One region of the Mesorhizobium marinum genome, then DNA from elsewhere that is predicted to be linked to it. Evidence: predicted binding sites of a transcription regulator. Region 1 holds the regulator's gene; each other region holds the start of a gene.
What was found. The regulator LexA, encoded in region 1, represses DNA repair genes until DNA is damaged. The targets are predictions, from matches to a motif close to TGTTCNNNNTGTGTTCNG.
Positions count from the first base shown of each region.

Region 2: a site for LexA is predicted at 8,748-8,765, ahead of ruvC (crossover junction endodeoxyribonuclease RuvC). Genes of this name have one in related genera too.
Region 3: a site for LexA is predicted at 1,427-1,444, ahead of ABUE31_RS08365 (helicase-related protein). Genes of this name have one in related genera too.

Region 1 is NZ_JBFOCI010000008.1:17,187-27,161, forward strand. It holds gene tpiA (triose-phosphate isomerase) at 1-431, opposite strand, end outside; gene ABUE31_RS20555 (SurA N-terminal domain-containing protein) at 594-2,483, shown strand; gene trpD (anthranilate phosphoribosyltransferase) at 2,510-3,520, shown strand; gene trpC (indole-3-glycerol phosphate synthase TrpC) at 3,524-4,336, shown strand; gene moaC (cyclic pyranopterin monophosphate synthase MoaC) at 4,345-4,836, shown strand; gene ABUE31_RS20575 (molybdopterin molybdotransferase MoeA) at 4,833-6,041, shown strand; gene lexA (transcriptional repressor LexA) at 6,150-6,869, shown strand; gene ABUE31_RS20585 (ComEC/Rec2 family competence protein) at 6,863-9,376, opposite strand; gene gltX (glutamate--tRNA ligase) at 9,512-9,975, shown strand, end outside.
Region 2 is NZ_JBFOCI010000002.1:716,146-726,120, reverse strand. It holds gene ABUE31_RS09090 (MotA/TolQ/ExbB proton channel family protein) at 1-629, opposite strand, end outside; gene trhA (PAQR family membrane homeostasis protein TrhA) at 725-1,414, opposite strand; gene ABUE31_RS09080 (inositol monophosphatase family protein) at 1,500-2,300, opposite strand; gene efp (elongation factor P) at 2,314-2,880, opposite strand; gene ABUE31_RS09070 (tetratricopeptide repeat protein) at 2,986-3,951, opposite strand; gene ABUE31_RS09065 (thiamine phosphate synthase) at 3,948-4,613, opposite strand; gene ABUE31_RS09060 (sulfite exporter TauE/SafE family protein) at 4,781-5,554, shown strand; gene ABUE31_RS09055 (acyl-CoA synthetase) at 5,605-7,245, shown strand; gene ABUE31_RS09050 (hypothetical protein) at 7,394-7,801, shown strand; gene rcdA (protease adaptor protein RcdA) at 8,171-8,698, shown strand; gene ruvC (crossover junction endodeoxyribonuclease RuvC) at 8,808-9,332, shown strand; gene ruvA (Holliday junction branch migration protein RuvA) at 9,343-9,963, shown strand.
Region 3 is NZ_JBFOCI010000002.1:569,642-579,616, reverse strand. It holds gene ABUE31_RS08375 (beta-ketoacyl-ACP reductase) at 1-77, shown strand, start outside; gene aqpZ (aquaporin Z) at 165-854, opposite strand; gene ABUE31_RS08365 (helicase-related protein) at 1,601-4,846, shown strand; gene ABUE31_RS08360 (RNA-binding S4 domain-containing protein) at 4,859-5,239, shown strand; gene fdxA (ferredoxin FdxA) at 5,376-5,714, shown strand; gene ABUE31_RS08350 (CarD family transcriptional regulator) at 6,089-6,667, shown strand; gene ABUE31_RS08345 (invasion associated locus B family protein) at 6,815-7,324, opposite strand; gene ABUE31_RS08340 (YkvA family protein) at 7,587-7,934, opposite strand; gene ABUE31_RS08335 (4a-hydroxytetrahydrobiopterin dehydratase) at 7,998-8,294, opposite strand; gene thpR (RNA 2',3'-cyclic phosphodiesterase) at 8,349-8,945, opposite strand; gene ABUE31_RS08325 (arylesterase) at 9,055-9,711, opposite strand; gene ABUE31_RS08320 (ABC transporter ATP-binding protein) at 9,778-9,975, shown strand, end outside.

The DNA.
Region 1 (9,975 bases):
AGCGTCGAGCCGAGTTCGCGCTCCGCCTTCGTTTCGCCGATGCAGAGCACCGCGCAGATGCCCGCACGCCACGCCGCCTCCGCCTTGGCGCGCACGCCGGCGTCGGTCTCGCCATGGTCGGTGCGCCGCTCGGAATGACCGACGATGACGTGCGATGCGCCTGCGTCCTTCAGCATTTCGGCGGAGACGTCGCCGGTATGCGCCCCGCTTTCCTTGGCGTGGCAGTCCTGCCCGCCGACCTTGACCGGCGTGCTGCTAACGATGTCGGCGGCCCGTGCGAGCAACGTCGCCGGCGGGCAGATGAGGGCGTCGGTCTCGGCGTCGAGCCCGGACATGAAGCCGTGCGAGATGGCGCGCAGTTCGCCCAGCGATGCGGCGGTGCCGTTCATCTTCCAGTTGCCGGCGACGAGAGGACGGATACCTGGGGTCATCGATAGGGTTCCTCTGGATTTGCCTCGACGGCATGGCGATTGCAGAAGGGTTCCCTACCAAAATCGGGCCACAAAGCAATCGACACTGTCGCTGAAGGGCGCTATTGCGCTTCGGTGCGACTGAACGTGCGTCCGGTTGGGCGCGCAAAACCGGGATTTTACATGCTTTCTGCGCTCAGAAGTGCCGCCGGAACGTGGGTGGCGAAGTTGCTGCTCCTCCTTCTCGTCGTGAGCTTTGCCGTGTGGGGCATCTCCGGTCAGCTCGTGAACGGCTTCGGCGGCAATTCGGTCATCACCGCCGGCGACACGACGGTTTCGCCGGTCGAGTATCGCCTCGCCTACGACCGGCAGCTCGCGGTGCTTTCCCAGCAGTTCAACACGCGGCTGACGCGCGACCAGGCCCGTTCGCTCGGCGTCGAGGACCAGGTTCTCGCGCAGCTGGCCGCCGGTGCCGTGCTTGACGAACAGGCGAGCGAACTCGGCCTCGGCCTCTCGCAGGACAAGCTTGCGACCCTGACCATGTCCGACCCCGCCTTCCAGGGGCCCGACGGACGCTTCAGCCGCCAGCAGTTCGAAAACGTCCTGCGCCAGATCGGCATGCGTCCCGAGGACTACCTCCAGAACCGCGGCAAGGTCGCCATCCGCCAGCAGATCGTCGAAGCCGTGTCGGACGGGATCAAGGCGCCCGACACCTTCCTGCGCGCCGTCGCCCTCTATCGCGGCGAGGACCGGACGGCGGAATACCTGGTTCTGCCGAAGTCGCTCGTCGAATCCGTCGAGGCGCCGACCGACGCCGCGCTGACCGAATTTTTCGACAAGAACAAGCAGCGCTACGCCGCGCCGGAATACCGCAAGATTTCCTATGTCAGCCTGGTGCCCGAGGCGATCGCCGACGAACAGGCGATCGGCGACGAGCAGGTCAAGCAGGACTACGAGCAGAACATCGACCGCTTCACGACGCCCGAAAGCCGCACCATCGAGCAAGTGGTCTTCGCCGACCGCAACGCCGCCCAGGCGGCGCTCGATTCGATCAGCGCCGGCGCAACCTTCGATTCGGTCGTGACCGCCCAGGGCAAGACCGCCGCCGACACGCTGCTCGGCACCTTCACCAAGGACCGGGTACCCGACCAGACCGTCGCCGAGGCGGCGTTCGCGCTCCAGGCCAACGAGGTGAGCCAGATCGTCGACGGCGCATTCGGCCCGGTGCTGCTGCGGGTCACCCAGATAACGCCGGCGGTCGTCAGGTCGCTTGACGAGGTGTCGCCGGAGATCCGCAAGGAACTGGCGGTCGCCGAGGCCAATCGCATCCTGCTCGACGTCCACGACAACTACGAGGACAGCCGCGCCGGCGGCGATTCGCTGCGCGAAGCCGCGACCAAGCTCGGCCTCAAGGTGATGACCGTCGAGGCGATCGACCGCGCGGCGCAGCGCCCCGACGGCTCCATCGTCACCGACCTGCCGCAGTCGAAGGAACTGCTCGATGCCGCGTTCGAGTCCGAAACGGGCATCGAGAACGCGCCGATAAACGTCGGCAGCACCGGCTTTGTGTTCTACGAGGTGGAGGCGATCACCCCTGCCCGCGACCGCACGCTCGACGAGGTCAAGGACAAGGTTGCCGCCGACTGGAGGACCGATGAGGTCGATACCCGGCTCGCGGCCAAGGCGGCGGACGTCGAGAAGCGGCTGAAGGACGGCGCGCAGATCGACGCGCTGGCGACCGAACTCGGCCTGGAGAAGCAGACCAAGCGCGGACTGAAGCGCGAGACCGACGATGGCGACTTCGGTCGTCCCGGTGTCGCCGCGGTGTTCGGCGTGCCCGAAGGCGGTAGCGGCGTGGTCGCAGCGCCGACGGGCGACGCCCAGATCGTGTTCAAGGTCACCGAGGTGTTCGAACCGGCCGGCGCGGATGCGAACTCCATTCCCGACGACGCCAGGACCAGCTTCGCGTCGGGCATGGCCGACGACCTTCTCGACCAGCTCGTCGCCAAGCTGCAGGGACAGTACGGCGTGGCGGTCGACCGTTCGGCCATCGAGCAGGCGCTGGCGTTCTAGCGCCTCGACGGACGGGATCGGGGGCCATGGCGACACTGAAGGAACACATCGCAAAGGTGGCGGGCGGCAGCCCGCTCTCCTTCGAGGAGGCCCGCGAAGCCTTCGACATCATCATGTCGGGCGAAGCCACGCCCGGCCAGATTGGCGGCTTCCTGATGGCGCTGCGCGTACGCGGCGAGACCGTCGACGAGATTTCCGGCGCGGTTGCGACGATGCGCGCCAAGATGCTGCGGGTCGACGCACCGGCCGGCGCGATCGATATCGTCGGCACAGGCGGCGACGGTTCCCACAGCGTGAACATCTCCACCGCGTCCGCCTTCGTCATCGCCGGCGCCGGCGTCCCGGTCGCCAAGCACGGCAACCGCGGGCTGTCCTCGCAGACCGGCGCCGCCGACGTCCTGACGGCGCTCGGCGTCAGGATCGACCTTGCCCCGGAAGCGATCGCCCGTTGCATCGCGGAGGCCGGCGTCGGCTTCATGTTCGCGCCGTCCCACCACCCCGCGATGCGGCATGTCGGCCCGACGCGGGCCGAGCTCGGCACGCGCACGATCTTCAACCTGCTCGGCCCGCTCTCCAATCCGGCCGGCGTGAAAAGGCAGATGGTCGGCGTCTTCGCGCCCGAGTGGATCGAGCCCGTCGCGCATACGCTGAAGGCGCTCGGCGCCGAGCGCGCCTGGGTGGCGCATGGCGACGGTTACGACGAGATCACCGCGACCGGCGAGACGCAGGTCGCGGAACTGGCTGACGGGACCGTGCGCGCGTTTACGCTGACGCCCGAGGCCGTCGGCCTGGCGCGCCACGCCAGGGACGATCTGCGCGGCGGCGACGCGGCGTTCAACGCAGCCGCCCTTCGGCGCTTGCTCGAAGGCGCGCCCGGAGCCTATCGCGACACCGTGCTGATGAACGCCGGCGCCGGCCTGGTCGTCGCCGGCAAGGCGCAGTCGATTGAGGACGGGGTGGCGCAGGCCGCCACCGCGATCGACAGCGGCAAGGCTGCCGGCGTGCTCGACCGGCTCGTCGCCGCTTCCAACGGCTGACCCATGGCCGACATCCTCAACAAGATCGAGCACTACAAGCGCGAGGAGATCGCGGCCGCGAAGGCGCGCCTGCCACTCGCCGAACTGAAGGCCAGGGTTGGCGATGCAAGCCGTCCGCGCGGCTTCCTGGCCGCGCTGGAGAAAAAGCGCGCCGCCGGCGATTTCGCGCTGATCGCCGAGATCAAGAAGGCGAGCCCGTCGAAGGGACTGATCCGCGCCGACTTCGATCCGCCGGCGCTGGCGTGCGCCTATGAACTGGGCGGCGCGGCATGCCTGTCGGTGCTGACCGACGCGCCTTCGTTCCAGGGCGCGCCCGAATTCCTGACCGCGGCGCGCGCGGCCGTTTCGCTGCCTGCCCTGCGCAAGGATTTCATGTTCGAGCCCTATCAGGTGTTCGAAGCGCGCGCCTGGGGTGCCGACGCCATCCTCATCATCATGGCCAGCGTCGGCGATGACGACGCCAGGGCGCTCGAGGACACAGCCCACGAACTCGGCATGGACGCGCTGATCGAGGTGCACGACGAGGCGGAGACCGAGCGCGCGCTGAAGCTGTCGTCGAGGCTTGTTGGCGTCAACAACCGCAACCTGCGCACCTTCGAGACCACGCTCGAAACCTCGGAGCGCCTGGCCAGGATGGTGCCGGACGACCGGCTGCTGGTCGGCGAAAGCGGCATTTTCACCCATGACGACTGCCTGCGGCTCGCGCGCGCCGGCATCGGCACGTTCCTGGTCGGCGAAAGCCTGATGCGCCAGGCGGACGTGACCGCTGCGACGCAGGCGCTGCTGCGCGGCGCTCCCTCACACGTTCGGGCCTAGTCGCGACGATGGCCCGCCTCACCCATCTCGGCGCCGACGGCAAGGCCGACATGGTCGACGTCGGCGGCAAGGACGAGACCGAGCGCACGGCGGTTGCCGAGGGGGCCGTGACGATGCAGCCCTCGACGCTGAAAACCATCCTCGAGGGAAACGCCAAGAAGGGCGACGTGCTGGGCGCGGCCCGCATCGCCGGCATCATGGCTGCCAAGCGGACGCACGAACTGATCCCGCTCTGTCATCCGCTGCTGCTGACCAAGGTTGCGGTCGACATCGTACCGGACGAGGCCCTGCCCGGTCTGCGCGTCACCGCGCTGGCGCGCGTGACCGGCAAGACCGGCGTCGAGATGGAAGCGTTGACCGCCGCTTCCGTCGCCTGCCTCACCATCTACGACATGGCCAAGGCGGTCGATCGCGGCATGGTGGTCTCCGGCATCAGGGTCGTCGAGAAGACCGGCGGCAAGTCCGGCGACTTCAAGGCCGACCGAGGGAAACCGGAATGAGCGGACTGCTTCCCGTCGACCATGCGCTGGCGCGCATGCTCGAGGGCGCCGCCCCGCTGGCTGCCGAGACGGTGCCGCTCGCCGAGGCCGGCGGGCGCGTGCTTGCCGCCCCGGTCAAGGCGCTGCGCACGCAGCCGCCCTTCGACGCCTCCGCCATGGACGGCTACGCCGTGCGCGCCGCCGACGTGGCGCATGTTCCCTCGCGCCTGACGGTGATCGGCGACGCGCCCGCCGGCCGCCGCTTCGCGGGCGCGGTCGGCGAACGCCAGGCCGTCCGCATCTTCACGGGCGCGCCCGTCCCCGAAGGCGCCGACACGATCGCCATCCAGGAAAACGTCAAGTCGCTCGGCGGCGACGTGATCGAGGTACTTGAGACGGTCGCCGCCGGTCGCCACATCCGTCGCCGCGGCCTCGACTTCACCGAGGGTGAAGTCCTGCTCGACGCCGGGCGCCTGCTCGACGCCGCCGCCCTCTCGCTGGCCGCTTCGGCGAACCACCCTTCCCTTCCGGTCGTGAAGCAACCGCTGGTCGCCATTATCGCCACGGGCGACGAACTCGTCCCGCCCGGCAGCACCCCCGCCGCCGACCAGATCATCGCCTCCAACGCCTATGGCGTCGCCGCGATCGCCAGGCAATCCGGCGCGCGCGTGCTCGATTTGGGCATCGCGCCCGACCGCATCGAGGCAATTTCGGCGCTGCTGCAGCAGGCGCTGGATGCCGGCGCGGACGTTATCGTCACGCTTGGCGGCGCGTCGGTGGGCGACCACGACCTGGTACAGGCGGCGCTCGTCGGCTTCGGGATGGAACTCGGCTTCTGGAAGATCGCGATGCGCCCCGGCAAGCCGCTGATGTCAGGACGCCTCGGTGCGACACGCTGCATCGGGCTGCCCGGCAACCCGGTGGCCAGCCTCGTCTGCTCGCAACTCTTCCTCAAACCGCTCCTGGCGAGGCTCGGCGGCCGACAGCATGACGACCAGACGGTCGACGCGGTTCTCGGCGCACCGATGGCGGCGAACGACCAGCGCCAGGATTACGTCCGCGCAAGGGTCGAGCATACGGCCGCCGGCCTCTTGGCGACGCCCTTCGATGTCCAGGACTCCTCGATGCTGCGGCTGCTTTCCGACGCCGGCGGCCTGATCGTGCGCGCGCCCTTTGCGCCAGCCGTCGAGGCCGGTGCGCCGTGCCGGCTCCTCCGGTTACGCTGAACAAATCGTCAACGAATTCATTAAACTTTAAACAGTTGCGGAACACAACTGGAACAGATAGTGTTTGTTCTGGTTTTGTTTGAGGCTTGATTCCCGGGGGAAACGCCAATGCTGACGCGCAAGCAACACGAGCTTCTCCTGTTCATTCATGAGCGGCTGAAGGAATCGGGCATCCCGCCGTCCTTCGACGAAATGAAGGAAGCTCTGGACCTTGCGTCGAAGTCGGGCATCCACCGGCTGATCACCGCGCTTGAGGAGCGTGGCTTCATTCGCCGCCTGCCCAATCGCGCACGCGCACTGGAAGTGCTGCGTCTCCCCGATTCCATCGCGCCCGGCCTGAACGCGGCGAAGAAGTTCTCGCCGAGCGTCATCCAGGGAAGCCTGGGACGCGGCCAGCCGGAGCCGGCGCGGTCACGCATGGCGAGCAATGACGACGACGCCGGCTCGTCCGTCGCCATCCCGGTCATGGGCCGCATCGCGGCGGGCGTGCCGATCGACGCCATCCAGCACAAGACGCATTCCATCGCGGTTCCGCCCGAGATGCTGTCCGGCGGCGAGCACTATGCGCTCGAGGTGAAGGGCGATTCGATGATCGAGGCCGGCATCTTCGACGGCGACACGGTCATCATCAAGAATTCCTCGACCGCCAATCCCGGTGAAATCGTCGTGGCGCTTGTCGACGACGAGGAGGCGACCTTGAAGCGCTTCAGGCGCAAGGGCGCCTCGATCGCGCTGGAGGCCGCGAACCCGGCTTACGAGACCCGCATCTTCGGCCCCGACCGCATCAAGGTTCAGGGCAAGCTCGTCGGCCTGATCCGCCGCTACTGACCGGTTTCATCCTGCCCGACCGCGCTCCGCGCTGGCCCACTCGGCTTGGCGTCGGGCTTTCGGGTTTCGGCCGCCGGCCTTCGGTAGGGCGGCAGTCCGCGCGCGGCGCGTGAGAACCGGCGCTGGTCGTGCCAGGGCCGGTAGGGTGTGGCGATGGCGAAGCGGATTTCGGCCGGAGCGTCGTCCGACAGGACGATTGCGGCGCTTCCACCAACGGCAAGATCGCGGCCGGTGACGACGAGCGCGTCGCTCCACCGGCAGGCGTTTGCCGCGGTCGCATCCTCGATCACGATCACCTCGGCAACGGCGCAGGCGTCGGTCGCGGCTTGCGTGTCGAGCGCATGGGCGACCGTCGCGCCGGCCGGGTGGCGGGCAAGGCAAAGCCCGTCTCCGCAGACGAACCCGGCAGCACCGTCCAGGTTCTTGGCTGCCCCGGTTCCGTCCCCGGTCGCATCTGCACTCTGGGCGGCGCTGCGTTGCTGCCTGCCCTCAGGCCTGACGACCGCGTCGGCCTGCAGCGCACGCCTCCAGTTGTCGGCGGTGAACTGGCTGGGCCGTGCTCGGTTGACGGCTATGCCGTCGCCGATCCCGAGGCCGACGAGCCGGCCGTCTTCGGAGGCGAACAGGTCCGGCTCCGGGCGCTCGATGAGCAGGAAGAAGCCGGCGGCCGCGATCGGAACGGCCGCTAGTCGGAGCCATGTCGAGAACACCGTGGCGACCAGAAGCGCGACGGTCAGCACCGCCACGGCGGACGCCGGCACAAGCCCCACGATGTCGCTCGGCGAACGCTCCGCGAACCACTGAGCGATGGCGACCGTCCAGGCGAGCCCTATCCCCATCACCTGGAAGAACGGTCCGTCGAGCCCGAACGGCATGGCAAGCGAGCCGAGCACCGCGAACGGCATGACCACGAAGGAGACGATCGGCATCGCGGCGAGATTGGTGAACAGGCCAAGCGACGGCATCTGCTGGAAATGCCACGCGGCGTAGATCGCCGTCGCGCCGCCGGCGGCAATCGAGGTCACCGCAAGTCCGGCAAAGCCGAGCAGGACCGCGCGCAGCAACCGAACCGGCAGCGAACGCGCGAGCGGCGGACCCGCCGGCCGCTCGGTGCGCCAGTCCGACCACGCCGCGTAGACGCCGACCAGCGCGACGGTCGCCGCAAACGACATCTGGAAACTCGGCCCGACCACTTCGTGCGGCGACAGCGCGATGACGATGATCGCCGCGATGGCGAGGTTGCGCAGCGTGAGCGCGGCCCTGTCGAGCAGGACAGCGGCAAGCATGACGGCGATCATGATGAAGCTCCGCTGCGCCGCCACCTCGGCGCCGGAAATGAACAGGTAGCCGGCAAGGCCGATCAGAGCCAGCGCCGCCGCGTATTTCTTGACTGCGTGGCGCGACGCGAAATCGGGGAAAAGCGCAAAGCCCGAGCGCAGCATCCACATGATCGAGCCGGCGACCAGCGCCATGTGCAGGCCGGAGATCGAGATGATGTGGTAGATCCCGGCCTTGCGCAGCGCCTCGTTGACGTCTTCGGGAATGCCGGCCCGCACCCCCACTACCAGCGCCGCCGCGATCTCGCCTTCCGCTCCGCCGATATGGCCGGAAATGCGCTCGGCCACTGCGTGGCGGTACCGCTCGACGGCAACCTTGAAGGCGGAGACGGCCGACGCCTTGGCCGCCGAAGGAATAGGCTCGGGTCCGCTGAGGAAATAGCCGCTCGCGCCGATCCCGTCGAAGTAGCTTTCGAAGGAAAAGTCGTAGCTGTCCGGCCGCACCGGACCGGATGGCGGCATCAGGCGTACGAGGCCCGACACGGAGGCGCCTGCCGCGACGCCATCGGGAATGCGCCGCGCGGAAAGGCGGACCCGGTCCGGCGCATGGCGCAGCACCGGCCGAGCGGTCGCGGTCACGTCGATGGTCAGCCGCACCCGCCCGCTGGCGAGCCGCTCGATCCTGGCGACCGTGCCCTCGAGCCGCGTCGTCACCTCGCCGCCCAGCATTTTCGTATCGGCGCGCAGCGTCTCCGTCTTGGCGGCCAGCGCGCCGAGCACCAGCAGGAGCGCGGCGGCAATCGGCATGTTCAGCGCCGGGCGCGACCGCGTTGCAAGCGCAAGGATGCCGAGGACGACCGCGCCCGCGGCCAGCGAAGCCAGGGCAGGCTCGCGGGCGAGCGCGAAATAGATGATCGCACCAACAGCCAGGAAAACGGGAGCCAGCACGAAGGCGATGCCACGGTCCAGTTCGGTCTCCACGGCGCGGCTGGCGGCGCGAACAGCGTCGCCCCACGCGGGCAGGCTTGCCTTCGCAAGCCACCGAAACGCCGGCGTCGTGGAGACGGGAGGCATGGCGCGCGGCGGCGAGGCGGCTGGACGAGCGTCCGCTATGCCTTCGCCGGTGACATCGGCGGCCACTCTTTTGGGAGGCGGCAGGGCGAACGGCGCGGCATCCGGGGCGAACATCGCCCTTTCGCCGATGCTTGCAGGCGACTGGTCCTTCGCCATTGCCGTCCCCGTGCAGGTCCCCGCCACTTGCGTGGCGGGCGACCTATGCTACATGAACGCCAACTTTTATCCATCGGCCCGGTTTTCGCCGCCGGACCGCCTGCGGCTGTCGCCGCTTCGTCATCCAGGAAACGTATGACCGAAACCGTCGTTACGCGCTTCGCCCCCTCGCCCACCGGCTATCTGCACATTGGCGGCGCGCGCACCGCGCTGTTCAACTGGCTCTACGCCCGCCACACCGGGGGAACGATGTTGCTTCGCATCGAGGATACCGACCGTGAGCGTTCGACCGACGCCGCGACGGCAGCGATCCTCGACGGCCTTTCGTGGCTTGGCCTTCACTGGGAAGGCGATCCGATCTCGCAATACGCCCGCGCCGCGCGCCACCGCGAGGTGGCCGAGGAACTGGTGCGTCTCGGCAAGGCATACCACTGCTACGCCTCGCAGGAGGAACTCGCCGAGATGCGCGAAAAGGCGCGCGCCGAGGGACGGCCGCCGCGCTACGACGGCCGCTGGCGCGACCGCGATCCCTCCGAGGCGCCCGCCGGCGTGAAACCGGTGATACGCATCAAGGCGCCGAAAGAAGGCGAGACGATTGT
Region 2 (9,975 bases), on a different contig from region 1:
AACAGCGACGACGAGAAGGCCGTGCCCATGCCGGCCAGCGGCGCCGACAGCCCGGCCTTCAGCGCGTCGAGCACGGATCCCGTGTCGCCCGAACCCGGATCGAGCGACTGGATCGTGTCGCCGATCGAGCCGATTGTGGCGAGCAGGCCCCAGAAGGTGCCGAGCAGGCCGAGAAAGACAAGCAGGCCAATGAGGTAGCGCGAGATGTCGCGGCTCTCGTCGAGGCGGGTGGCGATCGAATCGAGCATGGAGCGCATCGAGCTGGTCGACAGCGCGACCGTCGAGGAGCGCGACAGCAGCGCCTTCATCGGCGCGAGCAGGACGGGCTCGGTCGCCTCGGACCCGGCGCGGAAGGAGTTGACCCAGCGCACTTCGCGGAAAAGCCTGACGGCCTGCTGGAAGGACAAGAGGATGCCGACGATGAGCACGCCGAGAATGAGGCCGTTGAGGCCTGGATTGGTGGCGAAGGCAGCCGAGATCTGGCGGGTCAGGATGGCTGCGATGAAGGCGACGATGGCCAGGAAGACCATCATCGACAGAACGAAGACCTGCGGGCTGGAAAGCCTGTAGGGGTCGTAGTCCATCACGTCAGACGAGCCGACTAGGCCCATGGTCCTCAAGATGCCCATTCTCGCCCCGATTCCATTTCCTGCGACGCAGCAGCCGCGACTCTAAGCGGAATCGCGGTCAAATTGGAAGACGCAAGGGAACTTGGGGCTCCGGCTCAAAAGCGGGCGACCACGAGGCAGTCGATGATCGCGGCGCAATGCAATCCCGCGCCGGTGACCACAAATCCGTGCCAGACGGCATTGTGGAACCGGAGACCTTTCCACGCGAAAAAGACGACGCCGCAGGAATAGACGACCCCGCCGGCGAGGATCAGGCCGAGCGTGACAGCAGGCAGCGTGTCCAGAAGCGGCTGAACGACTAGCGTGCCGCTCCAGCCGATGGCGAGATAGAAGACGATCGCCAGGCGGTCGAAGCGGCCGGGCAGGAAGAGCTTGATCGCCATGCCCGCGACAGCGACGCACCATACCACCGCGACCATGACGCGGGCCATGGCAAGGTCGTCGAGCTGGATCAGGAAGGGCGTGTAGGTCGCCGCGATCAACAGGTAGATCGCGGCGTGATCGAAGCGGCGAAGGATCCACTTGGCAGGGGTCAGTGGCCATAGGTTGTAGGCGAGCGAGATGGACAGCACCGTCAGCAGCGCCACGACGTAGAAGATCGCCGCGACATACTCGCCGGGGCCGGCGTGGAAGGGCGCGAGCGACAACAGCGACGAGCCGGCCGCGATCGCAAGCACGATGCCGACGGTATGCACGGCGCCATCGGCGACAATCTCGGCGCGGGAATAGTGGAAGCGCCCCCAGAACGGGGCGGCGGCGCGGGACGGAGCGTCGCCGCTATTCATCATGGACCTGCATGCCCTCTATCTGGGAGCGGTCGCCATGGTTTTGCAAGCCTTCCGACCGCCAGGGCGGCGACCGCATTGAGGGTCAGCGCGGGGAGACAGGCTTCTTCAGCGTCTTCATCAGGTCGCGGTGGATCGCCTCGTTGCCCGCCACCAGATCGCCCGTGGCGAAGATGTCCTGGCCGCCAGCCTTGTCGGTGACGAAGCCGCCCGCCTCGCGCACGAGAACGATGCCGGCGCCGACATCCCAGGGCGAAAGGCCCTGCTCCCAGAAGCCGTCCATGCGGCCCGCCGCGACGTAGGCGAGGTCGAGCGCCGCCGAACCCAGGCGGCGCACGCCTGCGACTTCGCCCATGACGTTGCGCATTTCGATCAGGAAGTTGCCGTGATGACCGCGGCCGAGATGCGGCACGCCGGTGCCGACGACCGCGTCGGACAGCTTGGTGCGACCGGCAACGCGAAGGCGGCGATCGTTGAGGAAGGCGCCGCCACCGCGTTCGGCGGTATAGAGCTCGTCCATCGCGGGATTGTAGACCACGCCGGCGACCAGCTGCCCCTGACGTTCGAGCGCGATGGAGATGGAGAAGATCGGGATTCCGTGCAGGAAGTTGGTGGTGCCGTCGAGCGGGTCGACCAGCCAGCGGTGCTGGTCGTCGTCGCCTTCGACCTCGCCACGCTCCTCCATGAGGAATGAATAGCCGGGACGCGCCCGCGACAGCTCGGCGTGGATGATCTCCTCTGCCTTGCGGTCTGCCTGGCTGACGTAGTCGCCTGGCCCCTTGAGGGAGACCTGGAGGTTCTGCACCTCGCCGAAGTCACGGGAAAGGGAGCGGCCCGCCTTCATCGCGGCCTGGACCATCACGTTGAGGAGTGCTGAGCGCGCCATCTGCCTGCCTGAATCAGTCCGCGCGGCGGACGTAGGTGAGTTCGTTCGTGTCGACGATGATACGTTCGCCGGCGGAGATGAAGGGCGGCACAAGCACGCGGATGCCGTTTTCGAGCACCGCGGGCTTGTAGGAGGACGCGGCGGTCTGGCCCTTCACCACGGGATCCGCCTCGGTGATCGCCAGCGTGACCTGGTCGGGCAAGGACACGCCGATCGGCGTCTCGTTGTAGAGTTGCACCGTCACCATCATGCCGTCCTGCAGGAAGGCGGCGCGGTCGCCGACGAAGTCCTTCTGCAGTTCGAGCTGCTCGTAGCTCTCGGTATCCATGAAAACGAGCTGGTCGCCCTGCTCGTAGAGGAAGGAGAAGTCCTTGAGGTCGAGCCGGGTCTGCTCGACTTTCTCGTCCGAGCGGAACCGCTCGTTCAGCTTGGTGCCGCTGACGAGGTTCTTCAGTTCGACCTGGTTATAGGCGCCGCCCTTGCCAGGCTTGACGGTGTTCGTCCTGACGGCAACCCAAAGGCCGCCATCATGCTCGATGACGGTGCCGGGACGGATTTCGCTGCCGCTGATCTTGGCCATGGTAGGGGAATTTCCGGAACATTCATGCGCTCGACGTCGCGCGTTGGTGGTCCATGACCACAAAAAGCCTGGGGAGGCAAGAGACCGGCGGGTTGGCGGAGCGCCCTAACGCAGCCGGTTTGCGCGTTCGAGCGCCGTCTTCAGGTCCTCGTCGGTCAATCCGCTGAGGAAGTCGTCCATTTCAGCATCGTGCAGTCCGCGCCTGCGTGCGAGGAAGTACCAGGCGGCGGCGTCGATCGCGTTCGGCTCGGTGCCGATGCCGCCCATGTAGAGCTTCGCCAGCCTGTTCTGCGCGGCGACGTTGCCGCCCTCGGCGGCGCGCTTCATCCAGCCGAACCCGGCTTTCAGGTCGCGCGGGCCGCCGCGACCCTCGACCAGCCAGGTCGCGAGGTCGAGCTGGGCGGTGTCGAAGTTCTGCCGGGCGGCGAGCAGCAGCCAGCGCCTTGCCTCGGCCTCGTCGCGCGGCTTGCCACCGGCGCCGTTGGCGTAGATCTGCGACATTGCATACTGGCCGTCCGCAAGGCCGGCTTCTGCGGCGCGCTGGTAGTAGGACACAGCCTTCGCCATTCCGACGTCGCCGGGCTCGCGCTGAACGAGCAGCTGCGCGAAATTGAACTGCGCGAGCCGGTTGCCTGCTTCCGCGGCCGACTGCATCAGCGCATAGGCCCCCTTCGTGTCCTTCTTCACGAAACGACCGTCTATCAGCATCAGGGCGTACTGGAACTGGGCTTCGGGCACGCCCTGCTCGGCGGCCAGCTGGTACCATTTCGCAGCCTGCGCCTCGTCGCGCTTGACGCCGAGCCCGCGGGACAGGATCTCGGCCACCAGCGTCTGCGCCGCCGCGTTTCCGGCCTCGGCGCGCGGCATCGCCAGGTTGAGCGCCGTCATGTAGAGGCCGCGCTGGTAGGCGCCATAGGCGGCGTCGGACGCCGGGCCGCCGAAGCGTTCCTGGTCCACGCCCGTCGTTGCCTCCGGGGTTTCTCCGGCCGGCTGCGCATCTTCGGCCGCGATTACGCCGCCGCAGACCAGAAGGGCGGCCAGCAGGGGAAGACGTCGCGAAAGCGCAATCATCCGGCCGGTTCGAAGCGCGGTGCGGTTTCGTCGAGGATGGCGTTGGCCCGCTGGACCGCCTCGGACGGGTCGACGCCTTCAGAGAAGACCGCCGCGGAAAGCGCCACGAAATCGGTCCCGGTGGCAGCCACCGTCGCAACGGAATCGAGGCTGGAGCCGGCCATCACCACGCCGGGAATCTCCACCATCTCGGCCCACCAGCCGCCCAGCGACAGATTGCGCTGGTGGGCTTCCGGCTGGTTGTCGTAGCCGAAACGGCCGAAAAACACGTAGTCGGGGCGCTCTTCGCCCAGTTCCAGCGCGTCATCGCGGCTCTTCACGCCGCCCGCTCCAACCGCGATCCTGGACTGGAAGTTTTCAACTGCCTCGGCAAGGGCGGCCTTGCCGCCTTCGATGTGGATGCCGTCGGCCTTGACGCGGCCGGCGATGCGGGTGTCGTCGACGATGACCGCCGCGATCCCGGCGGCTTGGGCCATGGGCACGACGCGCTCTGCGAAGGCCTGGTAAGAGGCCTCGTCCATCTCGTAGGGCGGGAGAATGACGGAGGCGACGTCACCGCCGGCGATCGCCGCGGCGAACTTCGTGGCGAACGCCTCCGCAGCTATGCCAGGCGGCGATATCAGGATGATGCGGCAGCGGTTCGGCGTGTTGTCGTCGGTCATGCTCGGCTTTCCTGCCCCGGCCTATGCCGGGCGAGTTTGGTCGAAAAGCGGCATAGACGAAGGACGTCGCGTTGAACAGCAGCCGCGCGCCTTCGCCTCGGCCAACAATCCGGTCGCATCCTTGCCGTTTTCAGGCTATTCCAGCGCGTCTTTCTTCATTTCGCCTCATGTCCGAGCTTCTCGCAAATCCCTGGTTCTACGCAGCCGCCGTGCCGGCCGTGATCCTGGCCGGCCTGTCCAAGGGCGGGTTCGGCGGCGCCATGGGCTTCGTGGGCGTTCCCCTGATGGCGCTGGTCATCAGCCCGGTGCAGGCGGCGGCGATCCTGCTGCCCATCCTGGTGCTGATGGACATCGTGTCGTTGTGGACCTGGCGCGGCGTCTATGACCGCGCGACCCTCGCCGTCATGCTGCCGGGATCGCTACTCGGCATCGGTCTCGGCTGGATGACGGCGGCCATGGTGACGGCCGACATGATCCGCTTCCTCGTCGGGGCGATCGCCATCGTCTTCGTCGGGCGCTGGCTCTACCAGCTGGCGCGGCACGGCGCGAACCATGTGGCGAAGCCAAGCCGCGTCGCGGGCTCGTTCTGGGGGGCCGTTGCCGGCTTCACCAGTTTCGTCGCCCATGTCGGGGGGCCGCCGTTCCAGGTCTACGCGCTGCCGCTCCGGATGGATCCCAAGGTCTTCACGGGAACCAGCGTGATCTTCTTCGCGATCACCAACGCCATCAAGCTCGTTCCCTACTCCCTGCTTGGCCAATTCGATGCGACCAACCTGGCGGCTTCGGCCGTTCTGATGCCGATCGCACCCGTCGCAACCCTTGCCGGCGCATGGCTCGTGCGACGGATGCGGCCGGAGATTTTCTACCCGTTTACCTATTGCACGGTGGCCGTCATCGCGGTGAAGCTGATTTACGACGGCGTGCTCGACGTGCTCCATTGACGTCCGGCGCGAAGGCCGGTCATGTGGGGCGAAAGCCCGGGTGAGGAACGATGACCAATCCCTACGAACAGGATCTCGATCGCCAGCCGGCGAATTTCCAGCCGCTGACGCCGATCACCTATCTCGAGCGCGCGGCCATGACCTATCCGGACCGCCTCGCCATCGTCCACGGCGCACAGCGCATCAGCTACGGCGACTTCTGGCGCCGCTCCCGCCAGCTTGCATCGGCTCTTGCCGGGCACGGCATCGGCAAGGGCGACACCGTGACCGCGATGCTGTCCAACACGCCGCCGATGCTGGAGGCCCATTTCGGCGTGCCGATGGTCAAGGCTGTGCTGCACTCGGTGAACACCCGGCTCGACGCCGCGGTCATCGCGTTCCAGCTCGACCACGCCGAGACGAAGGTGCTGATCGTCGACCGCGAGTTTTCCGGCGTCATGCGCGAGGCGCTGGCGCTTGCAAAGGCGAAGCCGCTCGTCATCGACTATGACGATCCCGACTATCCGGCGGACGCGCCCTACCCCAAGGGCGAGCGCATCGGCAGCGTGGACTACGAGGACTTCGTCGCGGGCGGCGATCCCGACTTCGCGTGGTCGATGCCCGACGACGAATGGAATGCGCTGTCGCTCAACTATACATCGGGCACGACGGGCAACCCGAAGGGCGTCGTCTATCATCATCGCGGCGCGGCGCTGATGGCCTACGCCAACACCATCCACGCCGGCATGGGCAAGAACTGCGTATATCTCTGGACGTTGCCGATGTTCCACTGCAACGGCTGGTGCTTTCCGTGGACGCTTGCGCTGCAGGGCGGGACGCATGTCTGCCTGCGCTGGGTGAGGCCGAAGCCGATCTACGACGCCATCGCCGACCACGGCGTCACGCATCTCTGCGGCGCGCCGATCGTCATGTCGGTGCTCATCAACGCGAAGGCCGAGGACAAGCGCGACTTCGCCCAGACGGTGACGTTCAACACGGCCGCCGCGCCGCCGCCGGAGGCGGTGCTGGCCGGCATGGCCGACGCCGGCTTCGCGGTCACGCATCTCTACGGCCTGACGGAGACCTACGGACCGGCGGTCGTCAACGAATGGAACGACGCCTGGGACGCGCTCGACCGCGATGCGCGGTCGGCCAGGAAGGCCAGGCAGGGCGTGCGATACGCGCCGCTCGAGGGCCTGACGGTGATGGACCCTGAGACGATGACCGAGACGCCGGCCGACGGCGAGACGCTCGGCGAGGTCATGTTCCGGGGCAACATCGTCATGAAGGGTTACCTGAAGAACAGGAAAGCCACCGACGAGGCCTTCGCCGGAGGCTGGTTCCATTCCGGCGACCTCGGCGTCATGCATCCGGACGGATACATCCAGCTCAAGGACCGGTCGAAGGACATCATCATCTCCGGCGGCGAGAACATCTCGTCCATCGAGGTCGAGGATGCGCTCTACAAGCATCCGGCCGTCGCGACCTGCGGCGTGGTGGCCCGCGACGACGAGAAGTGGGGCGAGGTGCCGGTCGCCTATGTCGAGCTGAAGCCGGACGCCGCCGCCTCGGAGGAGGAGATCATTGCCCACTGCCGGGCGCTGCTCGCCCGGTTCAAGGTGCCGAAGGCGGTGATCTTCGCCGAAATCCCCAAGACGTCGACCGGCAAGATCCAGAAGTTCAAGCTGCGCGGGCTCGCCCAGGGCGGCTGACGCTGGTCGATTGCGCGCGCCTGCAGATGCCGTAGCGGCATCTTTCAGGTAACTTCAGGGAATCGGCAGACGGTCGCGACGGCATGGTCCTGAAACCAAGCCGGCGCTACACGGCGAGCCGATAGGACAATCACCTGAGGGGGCAACCATGCAAGGCGTAGCACGCAACTTCTTCACCCTGGCCGTCATCTACTCGATCCTGGGCATGATGCTCGGACTTTCGATGGCGATGAGCCAGGACCATACGCAACTGCCGACCCACGCGCACATCATGGTGCTGGGCTGGATCATGTCGTCCGTCTTCGCGTTCTTCTACCATCTCGTGCCTGCGGCGCGGAATTCGCGCCTGTCGACCATCCATTTCTGGGCTGCCGCGGTCAGCAGCATCGTGATGCTGGTTACGCTGTTCATGTTCTACGGCGGCAATGCCGCAATCGAGCCGGTGCTCGGCATCGCGTCGCTGGTCTATTTCGCGGCGACGATGCTGTTCGCATTCATCGCGCTGCGCGCGCTCTGGGGCGGCGAGGCGGCCGGCGCGAGGGCGACCGCCCACTGAACCCGATTTTTCTCTGATTTGGGGAGGCGCGGTAACCCGCCATTAAGCTTTACGAGCGTTTACTGTGCGTATCCAGTGATCTGGATTCTTACCGAGTGGCTGGAGCCACTTCGTTTGACGCCTCCCTGTTAAACTCCTGAGAGCCGCCCTCTAGCGGCTCTTTTTTTGTGCCGCAGGGCGGCGCACGGTCGGGTTTCGCCGGCCGCCCCGGGCTCGATCGTTAACCCTTTATTAAACATATGCTTGCGTTGAACTGTCGGCAGGCGCATTTTCCCCGCGATCGTCGTAGGGGGGGGGTCGCCGGCGACGATGCGGCGGCTTGGTGGTGGGCCGTTTGCGCGATCGAAGGCAGTGCAGGGGCGTTGGATCATGAGTGAGCCGTCGAAGGACAGCAAGACGATCAAGCTCGCCGAGCGGCGGGTCTTCTCGCAGTCGTTCAAGCCGCTCTACAACGAAGGCATGACCCTGGTCGAGCACGCGGCGGAATACCTCGACGGCGAAGGACGCAGCGAGGCCAAGAAGCTGTCGCGGCTGGCGGCCACCCTCTACGCGGCGGAATCGATGCGGCTGACCACGCGACTGATGCAGATCGCGTCCTGGCTGCTGCTGCAGCGCGCGGCCAACTCCGGCGAGATGAGCCGCGACCAGGTCGCCACGGAAAAGGCCAAGGTCAGGCTGGACACGGCGTCGGCGCATGCGGACGCGACCGGCTGGGCCGAACTGCCGAAACCCTTCGTCGATCTGGTGAACCGGTCGCTGAGCCTGCAAGCGCTCGTACGGCGCATGGACGACGAGATCTACGGCAAGAACACAGTGGTCCCCCTCTCCGGCGCGCGCAGCCCGAACCCCGTCTCGGACCAGATCACGCTTCTGAACACCGCCTTCGCCCGCGGCTGAGCCTGCCGGGGCGGCGCCGGGCCGATCCTCGACGCCCGAAACCTGTGGGTGTTTCCTATTTGTTCACATAGTGCTGTCAATGGTGCCGCGCCGTACCTAGAGTGGAACCATGGCTCAGGCGATTCGCATCATCGGCATAGACCCGGGACTGAGGCGCACCGGCTGGGGCGTGCTGGAGGCGTCGGGAAATTCCCTGCGCTTCGTCGCCGCCGGCACGGTGAAATCCAGCGACAAGGCCGCGCTCGCCTTTCGGCTCAGGCAGTTGCATGACGGGCTGCGCGAAGTGCTCGACCGCCAGGCGCCGGACGAGGCCGCCGTCGAGCAGACCTTCGTCAACAAGGATGCGGTGGCGACGCTGAAGCTCGGCCAGGCGAGAGGGATCGCGATGCTGGTGCCGGCGCTTGCCGGCATCGAAGTCGCGGAATACGCGCCGAACGCCGTCAAGAAGGCGGTCATCGGCACGGGGCACGGCGAGAAGCAGCAGATCCACATGATGGTGAAGGTGCTGATGCCAAAGGCGGTGATCGACAGCGAGCATGCGGCCGACGCGCTGGCAATCGCCGTCTGCCACGCGCACCATATGCAGAGCCCCGCGGCACGCCTGGCTCGGGCGGTTGCCGGGGCGGCGGCTTGAGAGCGGCGGCATGATCGGCAAGCTGAAGGGCACCGTCGATGAAATCGGCGACGACCATTGCACCGTCGACGTCCACGGCGTCGGCTACGTCGCGCACTGCTCGGCGCGCACGCTGGCGCAGATGCCCGGCCCGGGCGAGGCGGTGACGCTGTTCATCGAGACTTATGTCCGCGAAGACGTGATCCGTCTCTACGGCTTTCAGTCGGCGCTGGAGCGCGAGTGGTTCCGCCTGTTGATGAACAACGTTCAGGGCGTCGGCGCCAAGGTGGCGCTGGCCGTGCTGTCCACGCTGGCGCCGCCCGACTTGGCCAACGCGATCGCGCTGCGCGACATCGCAACGGTGAGCCGAGCGCCGGGCGTCGGCAAGAAGGTCGCGGAACGCATCGTCACCGAACTCAAGAACAAGGCGCCGGCCTTCGCAGGAGCGGCCTCGGGCACCATCGGGCTCAAGCAGGAGCTCGGCGACGGCGTTGCGCCCGCGCCCGTGGCGGACGCCGTCTCGGCGCTGGTCAATCTCGGTTATTCCAGAGACATCGCCGCCAACGCCATCGCTGCTGCGATGAAGGGCGCCGGCGAAGGTGCGGATTCCTCCAAGCTGATCCGGCTTGGGCTGAAGGAGCTGGCGCGGTGACTTCCTTGCCAG
Region 3 (9,975 bases), on a different contig from region 1:
TGTTCCTCGCCTCCGACGACGCCGGTTTTATCACCGGCTCGACGATCTCCGCCAACGGCGGCCAGTATTTCGCCTGACGGCCAGGCCTGGCTGGCCGGAAACTTCGCCCCGGGAATTGAAACGGCGCCCAGTTGGGCGCCGTTTCCGTTCGAAAGCGCAGCCAATCAGTCCTTTTCCAGCAACGCCTTGTGCACGAGACCGGCAACCGCCGCGCCGGCGATCGGTGCGACCCAGAAGAGCCAGAGCTGCTGGAGCGCCACCCCGCCGACGAAGAGCGCGGGCCCCGTCGAGCGGGCCGGATTGACGGACGTGTTGGTCACCGGGATCGAAATCAGGTGGATCAGCGTCAGCCCGAGGCCGATGGCGATCGGCGCGAAGCCCGCCGGAACGCGGCCGTGGGTGGAGCCGAGGATGATCATCAGGAACATGAAGGTCAGGACGAACTCGATGATCAGGGCCGACCCGAGCCCATACTGGCCCGGAGACGCCCCGCCGTAGCCGTTGGTTGCGAAGCTGCCGATGTCGGCGAAGTCCGCCTTCCCGCTGACGATCAGGTAGAGCAGCGTGGACGCGACCACTGCGCCGATCAGTTGTACCACGACATAGGGAACGAGGTCCTTGGCATCGAAGCGGCCGGCGACGGCCATACCAACGGAAACGGCAGGATTGAAGTGCCCGCCCGATATGCCGCCGACGGCGAAGGCCATCGTCAGCACCGTCAGCCCGAAGGCAAGCGCAACGCCGACAAATCCGATGCCGAGATCGGGAAAGGCCGCGGCAAGCACCGCGGCGCCGCATCCCCCGAACACCAGCCAGAACGTGCCGAGAAACTCGGCCAGAAGTCTCTTGGACAATGGTTCCTCCTACGGTTCCCCCAACGGAAATGGACACCCGTCGGCGTCTTCTTTCAATCGGCAATGGCAAGGCGCATCGCCGCCAGGCGGACAAGTCACAGCTATTTTCCACCCCGAGGCCCAGCCTGCAGGTGTGCCGCATCGGCACGCATTGGTTAACGGCTGCCGCACCGCAAGAGCGCCAACGTGCGCAAGGCTGAAGTTCTTTAGTCGCCTCACAGCGTCTCGCCACAACATGTTGCGGAGAACGAAAGGGGAAACCGTCGCCCGCAGTGATTCGTCGCCGATTCGTTCCGCCTTTGCTCCAAAGGTTAACGGAAATGGCGGAACCCTGCATCTGGAGGCTCGGGCAACTAGAGGGAATCATTAACGAAATCATCGACTTGGGTTGCATTGCGTCGGTCACGCCGGTATCGGCGCCCCGCCGTTAACTCTTTTGCCCGGCTTCGCCCAATTGCTTCAGTCCGGAGAACGCCGGCGATTCAGCATCTGGTGCGCCTGGAAGGCCTGTCGGCTAGATGTAGGCATGAACAAAAAGGGAATCGCGTCGAGTCAGTGATTCGTCGCTGATTCGTTCCAGACTCGTTCCATTGCTTAATTCCGGCGCGCCGGGACCACGCGTTTTTTCCTTTCGTTCGGTGCGGCGAAACCCTATGTGTTGCCGGTCCCCTTGCGGACGATGCGGCCATGCCGCCGCCAGCGATGCCGACTGCAACGAGCAGCCAGGAAGGCCCCGTTCCGATCCCATGACGATCCATGCAAAGTCGAATGAGCCGCTGGTTCTGTCCGGCCGCGACGTCACCGCCGTGCTCGGACCGACCAACACCGGCAAGACGCATCTCGCCATCGAACGCATGGTTGCGCATGAGAGCGGTCTGATCGGCCTGCCGCTGCGGCTTCTGGCGCGCGAGGTCTACGGACGCGTGTGCGAAAAGGTCGGGGCGCACAAGGTGGCGCTGGTCACCGGCGAGGAGAAGATCGTGCCGCCAGGCGCGCGATACTCCGTCTGCACGGTCGAGGCGCTGCCCCGCGAGACGGATGCCGCCTTCGTCGCCATCGACGAAGTGCAACTCGCCGGCGATTTCGAGCGCGGACACATCTTCACCGACCGGTTGCTGCACCTGCGCGGACGCCAGGAGACGCTGCTGCTCGGCGCCGCCACCATGCGCGGCATCCTGGAGAAGCTCCTGAGAGGCGTTTCGGTGGTGACGCGCCCGCGCCTGTCCCATCTCGCCTACGCCGGCCAGAAGAAGCTGACGCGGCTGCCTTCCCGCTCGGCCATCGTCGCCTTCTCGGCGGACGAGGTGTACGCCATCGCCGAACTCGTGCGCCGCCAGCGCGGCGGCGCGGCGGTCGTGCTCGGCGCGCTCTCGCCGCGCACGCGCAATGCCCAGGTCGCGCTCTACCAGTCGGGCGACGTCGACTACCTTGTCGCCACCGACGCCATCGGCATGGGGCTGAACCTCGACCTCGATCACGTCGCCTTCGCGCAGAACCGCAAGTTCGACGGCTATCAGTACCGCGACCTGTCGGCCGCCGAGCTCGGCCAGATCGCCGGTCGCGCAGGACGCCATCTTCGCGACGGCACCTTCGGCGTCACCGGCCAGGTCGATCCGTTCGACGACGAACTGGTGCACAAGATCGAGGCGCACGACTTCGATCCGGTGAAGGTCCTGCAATGGCGAACCGCCGGCTTCGACTTCGCCAGCCTCGAGGCGTTGCAGCGGTCGATCGAGACGCCGGCGCCGGTCGAGGGATTGACGCGCGCCCTTCCGGCCGTCGACCAGCAGGCGCTGGACCAGCTGTCGCGTGACGCGACGATCCGCAGCCTCGCCACCGGCCGCGAGCGTGTGCAGCTGTTGTGGGAGGCCTGTGCGCTCCCCGACTATCGCAGGATCGCGCCGGCCCAGCACGCCGACCTGATCGCTTCCATGTATGACGATCTCGCCCGCAAGGGCCATGTCGACGAGAACTACATGGCCGAACAGGTTCGCCGGGCGGATTCCACCGATGGCGATATCGACGCCCTCTCGCAACGCATCGCCCAGATCAGGACCTGGACCTTCGTGTCAAACCGGCCCGGCTGGCTTGCCGATCCGACACACTGGCAGGAAAAGACGCGCGAAATAGAGGACAGACTGTCGGATGCCCTGCATGAGCGGTTGACGAAACGGTTCGTAGACCGCAGGACTTCCGTCCTTGTGCGGCGCCTCCGGGAAAATACAATGCTTGAAGCCGAAATCAGCCCATCCGGCACGGTGATGGTCGAAGGTCACCACGTCGGCGAGTTGCAGGGCTTCCGCTTCACCGCGGACCAGAGCGCCAACGGCGAAGACGGCAAGGCCATCAGGACGGCCGCGCAGAAGGTGCTCGCCACCGAGTTCGAGACGCGGGCCGAACGGTTCGCCGCGTGCGCCAACGGCGACATCGCGCTTGGTTCCGATGGCGTCCTGCGCTGGATCGGCGCGCCGATCGGGGCGCTTGCCGCCGGCGAGGATGCCCTCAAGCCGCGCGTCATCCTGCTCGCGGACGAACAGCTCACGGGGCCGGCGCGCGACAAGGTCGCGGCGCGAGCCGAACGGTTCGTCAACTACCAGATCGAGTCGTTGCTGAAGCCGCTGATCGAGCTCCGGTCCGCTGACCAGATCGCCGGCATCGGCCGCGGCATCGCGTTCCGTCTGGCCGAGGAATTCGGCCTGATCAACCGTCGCGAGATCGCTGATGACGTAAAGTCGCTCGACCAGACCGGCCGCGCCGCTCTGCGCCGGCTCGGCGTGCGCTTCGGCGCGTACCACGTGTTCGTGCCGGCTCTCGTGAAGCCGGCCCCGGCAGGCCTGATCACCCTGCTCTGGGCGCTGAAGAACGACGGCAAGGAAAAGCCCGGCTTCGGCGACATCGTCAACGCGCTTGCCTCCGGCCGCACCTCTGTGGTGGTGGACCCCGAATTCGACCGCACCTTCTACAAGCTTGCCGGCTTCCGGCCGCTCGGCCGACGCGCGGTCCGCGTCGACATCCTGGAGCGGCTTGCCGATCTCATCCGTCCCGCGCTGGGCTGGAAGGCGGGGCTCGGTCCTCGCCCCGACGGGGCCTATGATGGCCAGGCCTTTATCGTGACGCCGGCGATGATGTCGATCCTCGGCGCCAATGCCGAAGACATGGAAGAGATCCTCAAGGGCCTCGGCTACCGCGCCGAGCCGAAGCCCGCCGAAGATGTGAAGGCGAAGCTCGATGCGTTCGACCTGGCCGCCCGCGAGGCGGCCGAACAGGCCGCAGCCGCCAAGGCTGAAGCTGCCCAGAAAGCCGCGGTCGAAGCAGAGGCGAACGCGACAACAGAAGCGGCCGGGCAGAGCGCCGAAGGGGCAGCCGACCAGGCCGACGCAGCGGCGGCGCCCGAAGACGCTCCGGGCGAACCTGCCGTTTCGGAAGCTGCGGTGGTCGAACCGTCGTCGCCGGACGAAGCCGCCGTCGCCGCGTCCGAAGATGTGTCGAACACTATCGATCCCGCAGCCGCTGAGCCTGCCCGGAATGCCGGCGAGACGCCCGATGGCACGGCAGACTCCGGCTCGATTGCCGGCGCGGCCGAGGCCGAGCCGGAAGCCGTGTCGCAGCCGGAAACGCCGGCAGAGGAGAGCAAGCCTATCCTGCTGTGGCGCCCGGGCCGCTTCGAGCGTCCGGCGGGCGGCCGCCGGCACGACCAGCGCCAGCGCCATTCCGGCGGTCGGGCCGACGGCGAAAAGGCAGGTCACCGGCAGGGGCGTGGCCGCCGCGACGGCAAGGACGGCGAAGGCCAGGCCAAGCCGGGCCGGGACCGCAACAAGGGCCGGCCGGAGCGCGACAGCCGTCAGGATACCCGCAAGGGCAGGTCGCAGGACGGCGCCGAGCGCGGATCCAAGCCCGCCTTCCAGGCTCGTCGCGAGGAACGCCCGGCCCGGATCGATCCATTGTCGCCCTTCGCCAAGCTCGCGGCATTGCGCGACCAGCTGAAGAAATAGCCTTCGGCGTCGATGGAGGGCACCCGCCAGCGCATCGACAAATGGCTGTTCTTTGCGCGGGTGGTCAAGTCGCGCACGCTGGCCGCCCGGCTTGCCGTCGCCGGCCGCGTCCGCATCAATCGTGACAAGGTGTCGCAGGCATCGGATCTGATCAAGCCGGGTGACGTCCTGACCATTACGCTCGACCGACGCATTCTCGTCTACAAGGTTGTTGGCGCGGGCGTACGCAGGGGTCCGGCCGAAGAGGCTCGAAAGCTCTACGAGGATCTGTCGCCGCCGGCGCCCGCGAAGGCCGCGCCGGCGGACGCCCTCGTGCCCCTGCGCGACGCCGGCAGCGGCCGGCCCACCAAGCGCGAGCGGCGCGACACTGACCGCCTTCGCGACAGGCAGTAGCGGCGGCACGGCGCCCTCGCCTGGAATGGCATTCCACGCCGCGGCCCCGAACCGGAACCGCCAGCCTTGCAAGCCCCCTGCAAACGGGCTAACTCACGAAAATTGCTTGAAATGCGGGAAGAGTCCCGGAGCGCCTATGACCTATGTCGTCACCGACAATTGCATCAAGTGCAAGTACATGGACTGCATCGAGGTGTGTCCGGTCGACTGCTTCTATGAAGGCGAGAACATGCTCGTCATCCATCCGGACGAGTGCATCGACTGCGGCGTCTGCGAACCGGAATGCCCGGCCGACGCGATCAAGCCGGATACCGAACCGGGCCTCGAGAAATGGCTCGAGATCAACACGGAATACGCCGTCAAATGGCCCAACATCACGGCCAAGAAGGAGCCTCCGGCGGACGCCAAGGAGTTCGACGGCGTCGCGGGCAAGTTCGAGAAGTACTTCTCAGCGGAGCCCGGCGAAGGCGACTGACTGACGTTGCGTAAGAGGCGCGCGTCGCAGCGCGTTTCCCAATCCGGCATTAACCAGTCCGCGCCCGGCAGGGCGGCGGAAACCTTCGCGTATGCAGCAAATTGTTGATTCTTGCGCCTTTTTGTGCTAGGTATGCAAAATATGCAGGTGGCAAAACGTCAATCATGGCGCGAACGCCGTAATCATTGAAAGGCGCAATCTGACGACGGACCAGGGTAATCTGGGCCAGGCGGGCGTTTTACTGCGTCATCGCCGGTTTGGGGCTGTTCCGTTTTTTTGCGCCGTTGTCACCGCAAGGGTTCGGCCTTGGTGAGGCTGACGCATCCAGGCTTGCCGGCTCGACCGGCTGCCGCAACGAAGGAGTTCAGGGCGTAATGGCAACCACCACCCAGCAGAAGAAGTCAGCGCAGCGTCACGGGTTCAAGACCAACGAGTACATCGTCTATCCGGCGCATGGCGTTGGCCAGATCGTCGCCATCGACGAACAGGAAGTTGCTGGGCACAAGCTTGAACTCTTCGTCATCGATTTCCAGAAGGACAAGATGCGGCTGAAGGTGCCGGTCGCCAAGGCGACATCGATCGGCATGCGCAAGCTCTCCGAGACCGACTATGTCGATCGTGCGCTGAAGGTGGTGCAGGGACGCGCCCGCGTGAAGCGCACCATGTGGTCGCGCCGTGCCCAGGAATACGATGCGAAGATCAATTCCGGCGACCTGATTTCGATTGCCGAGGTGGTGCGCGACCTCTACCGCGCCGACAACCAGCCGGAGCAGTCCTATTCCGAACGCCAGCTCTACGAAGCCGCGCTCGATCGCATGGCGCGTGAACTAGCCGCCGTCAACCGCCTGTCGGAGACCGAGGCCATCCGCCTCATCGAGGTCAATCTGGCCAAGGGACCGAAGCGCGGCGCCAAGGCCGACAACGAGGAAGCCGAGCAGGAAGAGGCGGCCTGATCCAGCCTCTCCGCCAGACACGGTCAAAGGCCGCGCCTCGTGCGCGGCCTTTTTCGTTCCTTCAGTCCGTCAAAATAAACAAAAAACCCGCCGGAGGAGGCGGGGTTCTCGTCCCGGTCGCTCGCCGGGGAACTCTGTCTTGCCGGGCTACTTGCAGCCGGCGATCGAATCCAGCGCTGCGGTTATGCCTTTCAGCGAGAACGAGTAGCTGGTCTTGGTGCCGCGGCCGGACTGCGCCTGAACCTGCATCGTGTCGCCACCCTTCATGGCCGCGATCAGCATCGGCTCCTCGGCGGCGTTCTCGACCCACGCGGACTTGCCCTTGGTGAACATCGTGAACTTCTTGTTGCCGATCGACACGGACACCTTGGAGCCTTCGCGCAGCGCGTAGCCGGCGATGAACTGGGGCTCGAACGACACCGCCTGGCCCGGCCGCTGGCTGACGAAGAAGAACATCGAGCCGTGATCGACGGTGGCCGGCTGCATGGACTTCGGCTTCGGCACCGTCAGCACGTAGCAGACCTTGCCGTTCTGCGCCTGGTAGCTGTAGGTCGCCCAGTCGCCGTGCTCGGCCATCTTGCGGGCCGACTGGGCAAAGGCCTGCCCGGCGCACACGGTCATCGCCAGAGCCGCGAATATGGATATCAAACCCCGCATTGCTTTTCGTCTTCCTGTGTTTTTGCCGGCTGCCGGTGCTGATTGGATTGATGGCCGGATGCGACCCAAGCCCGTTGGGTTCATTTTGATTTAATCTGAGTTACCAAATGATGAATCCTTCGCAAAGGATCGATTTCAACATTTGACCGTGCCGCAGGCGGCGTCGAGACACATGGCGCCCGCTTCATCCCTAGCCCGTTTTGAAGAGGAGGAAAACGGCAACAGTTTGACTTTTCCGCCCGCGCGCTCGCGGATACGCCAGTCAGTCCGAGGCAAGCGCCTCGCTGGCGGCAAGCCGGTGCGCCGGGGTGATGTGCGCGCGAACCGCTGCGATCGCCGCAGTCAGGACCGCGACATCGTCGGTAAAGCCCAGGCCGAATATGACGTCGGGGATGCTGTCGGCGGGCAGCACGAAATAGCCGAGCGCGGCCAGCAGGATCGCCTTGGCGCGCAGCGGCGTCCGCTTGTCCAGCGCGCAAAAATAGGCGGCGACCACCTCATCCATGAAGGGAACCTGCCGGGCAGCCCGCTTGGCGGTACGCCAGAACTTGCTGCGCACTTCGCCCTCGTCGGGATGGGCGGAACGGCCGGCGTCGTAATTTTGGGCCATCGGCGATCTTCTCCTCTGACCGGCATGTGGGAAATCCCGCGCCGCGCCGCAAGATATAATCGGTCAGCCCCGCGCGTAGACGTTCATGCGTCTGGCGAGTTCGAAATCCAGCTCGGTGAGACCGCCGGCGTCGTGCGTGCTGAGCGCGACCTCGACAGTCCTGTAGACGTTGGACCAGTCCGGATGATGGTCCAGCTTCTCGGCGGCAAGCGCCGACCGGGTCATGAAGGCAAACGCTTCGCTGAAATTCTTGAAGGTGAATGTCCGGCGGATCGAAAGTCCGTCTAAGGCGAGCGCCCAGCCCTCCAGCCTGGTCAGGGCCTCCTCGACGGACGGCTTGTCGAGCTTTTCCCGCGGCATCGCGAACTCCCGTTGCTCCGCACGGCGACTTTCAGCCGGTGTCCGATGAGCCGCCTATCGCATGATCCAGTTTTGCTGGGCGCTTGGCGCCGGAATGCTGGATACCCGCGCCTCGGTTGCCGCGAGCGGCCATGCTTCCTCGATGACATAGGGCCCGCCGCCGACCGAATCGCGCGACGACATCAGAACGAAGCGGCCGACGCGGAAAGGCGCAGCGGCGAAGTTGCCGCGCGCCGAGAGGTACTTGGCGACTTCCGCCGGGCTCGAATTGCGAAGCCTGGCAAGTGTGACATGCGGCGTGAAGCGACGCGGGTCGGCCGGCACCCCTAGCCGCTGGCAGATGCGGTCGATCTCGCCCTGCAGCGCGTTGAGATCCGGCGAGGCCTTCGCCCCGGCATAGATCGCATGCGGCTTTCTGGAGCCGAAAGCGCCGACACCGGACAGCGTCAGGGAAAACGAAGGCCGACGGACCCGGTCGAGCGCATTGGCGATCTCGTCGGCGACATGGCCCTCCACATCGCCGATGAACCGCAGCGTCATGTGATAGTTTTCGACGTCGATCCAGCGCGCCCCAGGCAGGCCGCCACGCAGCAGGGAGAGCGAAAGCGCGGCATCACGCGGAATTTCGAGGGCGGTGAAAAGTCGCGGCATGGCCAGGCTCCCTTCCTCGAATCGTACTCTCGACCGTCAGCGAATCATCGATCAACCCGGCGGGCAAGCGGTTTTTGGCAACGACCCTGCGGGCCTTGCCGACGCTGCGTCAGGGGATCTGCCCAGCCGCCGGTTGCGCAGCGACCACGAATTTTTCGACCTCGGGCAACATCCCTTCGACGATGCGGTCGATCCCGGCCGCATTGGGATGCATGCCGTCTTCGAGCAGATAGGCTCGATCCGCGGCGACGCCTTCGAGGAAGAAGGGATAGAGCGCGACGCCGTGCTTTTCGGCAAGTCTCGGATAGATCGGATCGAAGGCGGCTTGGTAGTCCGGCCCGAGGTTCGGCGCCGCGCGCATGCCGGCGAGCAGCACCGCGATGTCGCGTTCCTCCAGGCGCGCGAGCATCGCGTCGAGGTTGCTTTCCGTGATTTCCGGCCCGATGCCGCGCAACATGTCGTTGGCGCCGAGTTCGAGGATGACAAGGCGGGTACCGCCAGGAACCGACCACTCCAGCCGGGCGAGGCCGCCGCTTGTCGTATCGCCGGACACTCCCGCCTGCTCTATCACGACATCGTGACCCTTGGCGCGAAGCGCTTTTTCAAGCTTTTCCGGAAAGCTCTGGCCGGCATCCAGTCCATAGCCGGCCATCAGGCTGTCGCCGAAGCCGACGATCCTGTAGGGCTCCGCGCGCGCCGACGCCGCCAGCGCCACAAGCGCGAAGCAGGCGAGGAGAGCGGGACGAAGTGCCGATTTGAAAGCCATGCCGCAGAACCCATATGACGAAGACGACGCCCGCCTCATACTCCTTCCATATAGGATAGTTTGTCCGTGACAGAACCCGTCATCCAGCTCAAGGACGTGTCGCTGACGCTCGGTCACGGCGCCTCATCGGTGCACGTGCTCAAGGGCGTCAGCCTGGAGGTCGAGCAGGGCGAGGCGACCGGCATCGTTGGACCCTCGGGTTCCGGCAAGTCGACACTGCTCATGGTCCTGGCAGGGCTGGAGCGCGTCGACGCCGGCACGGTG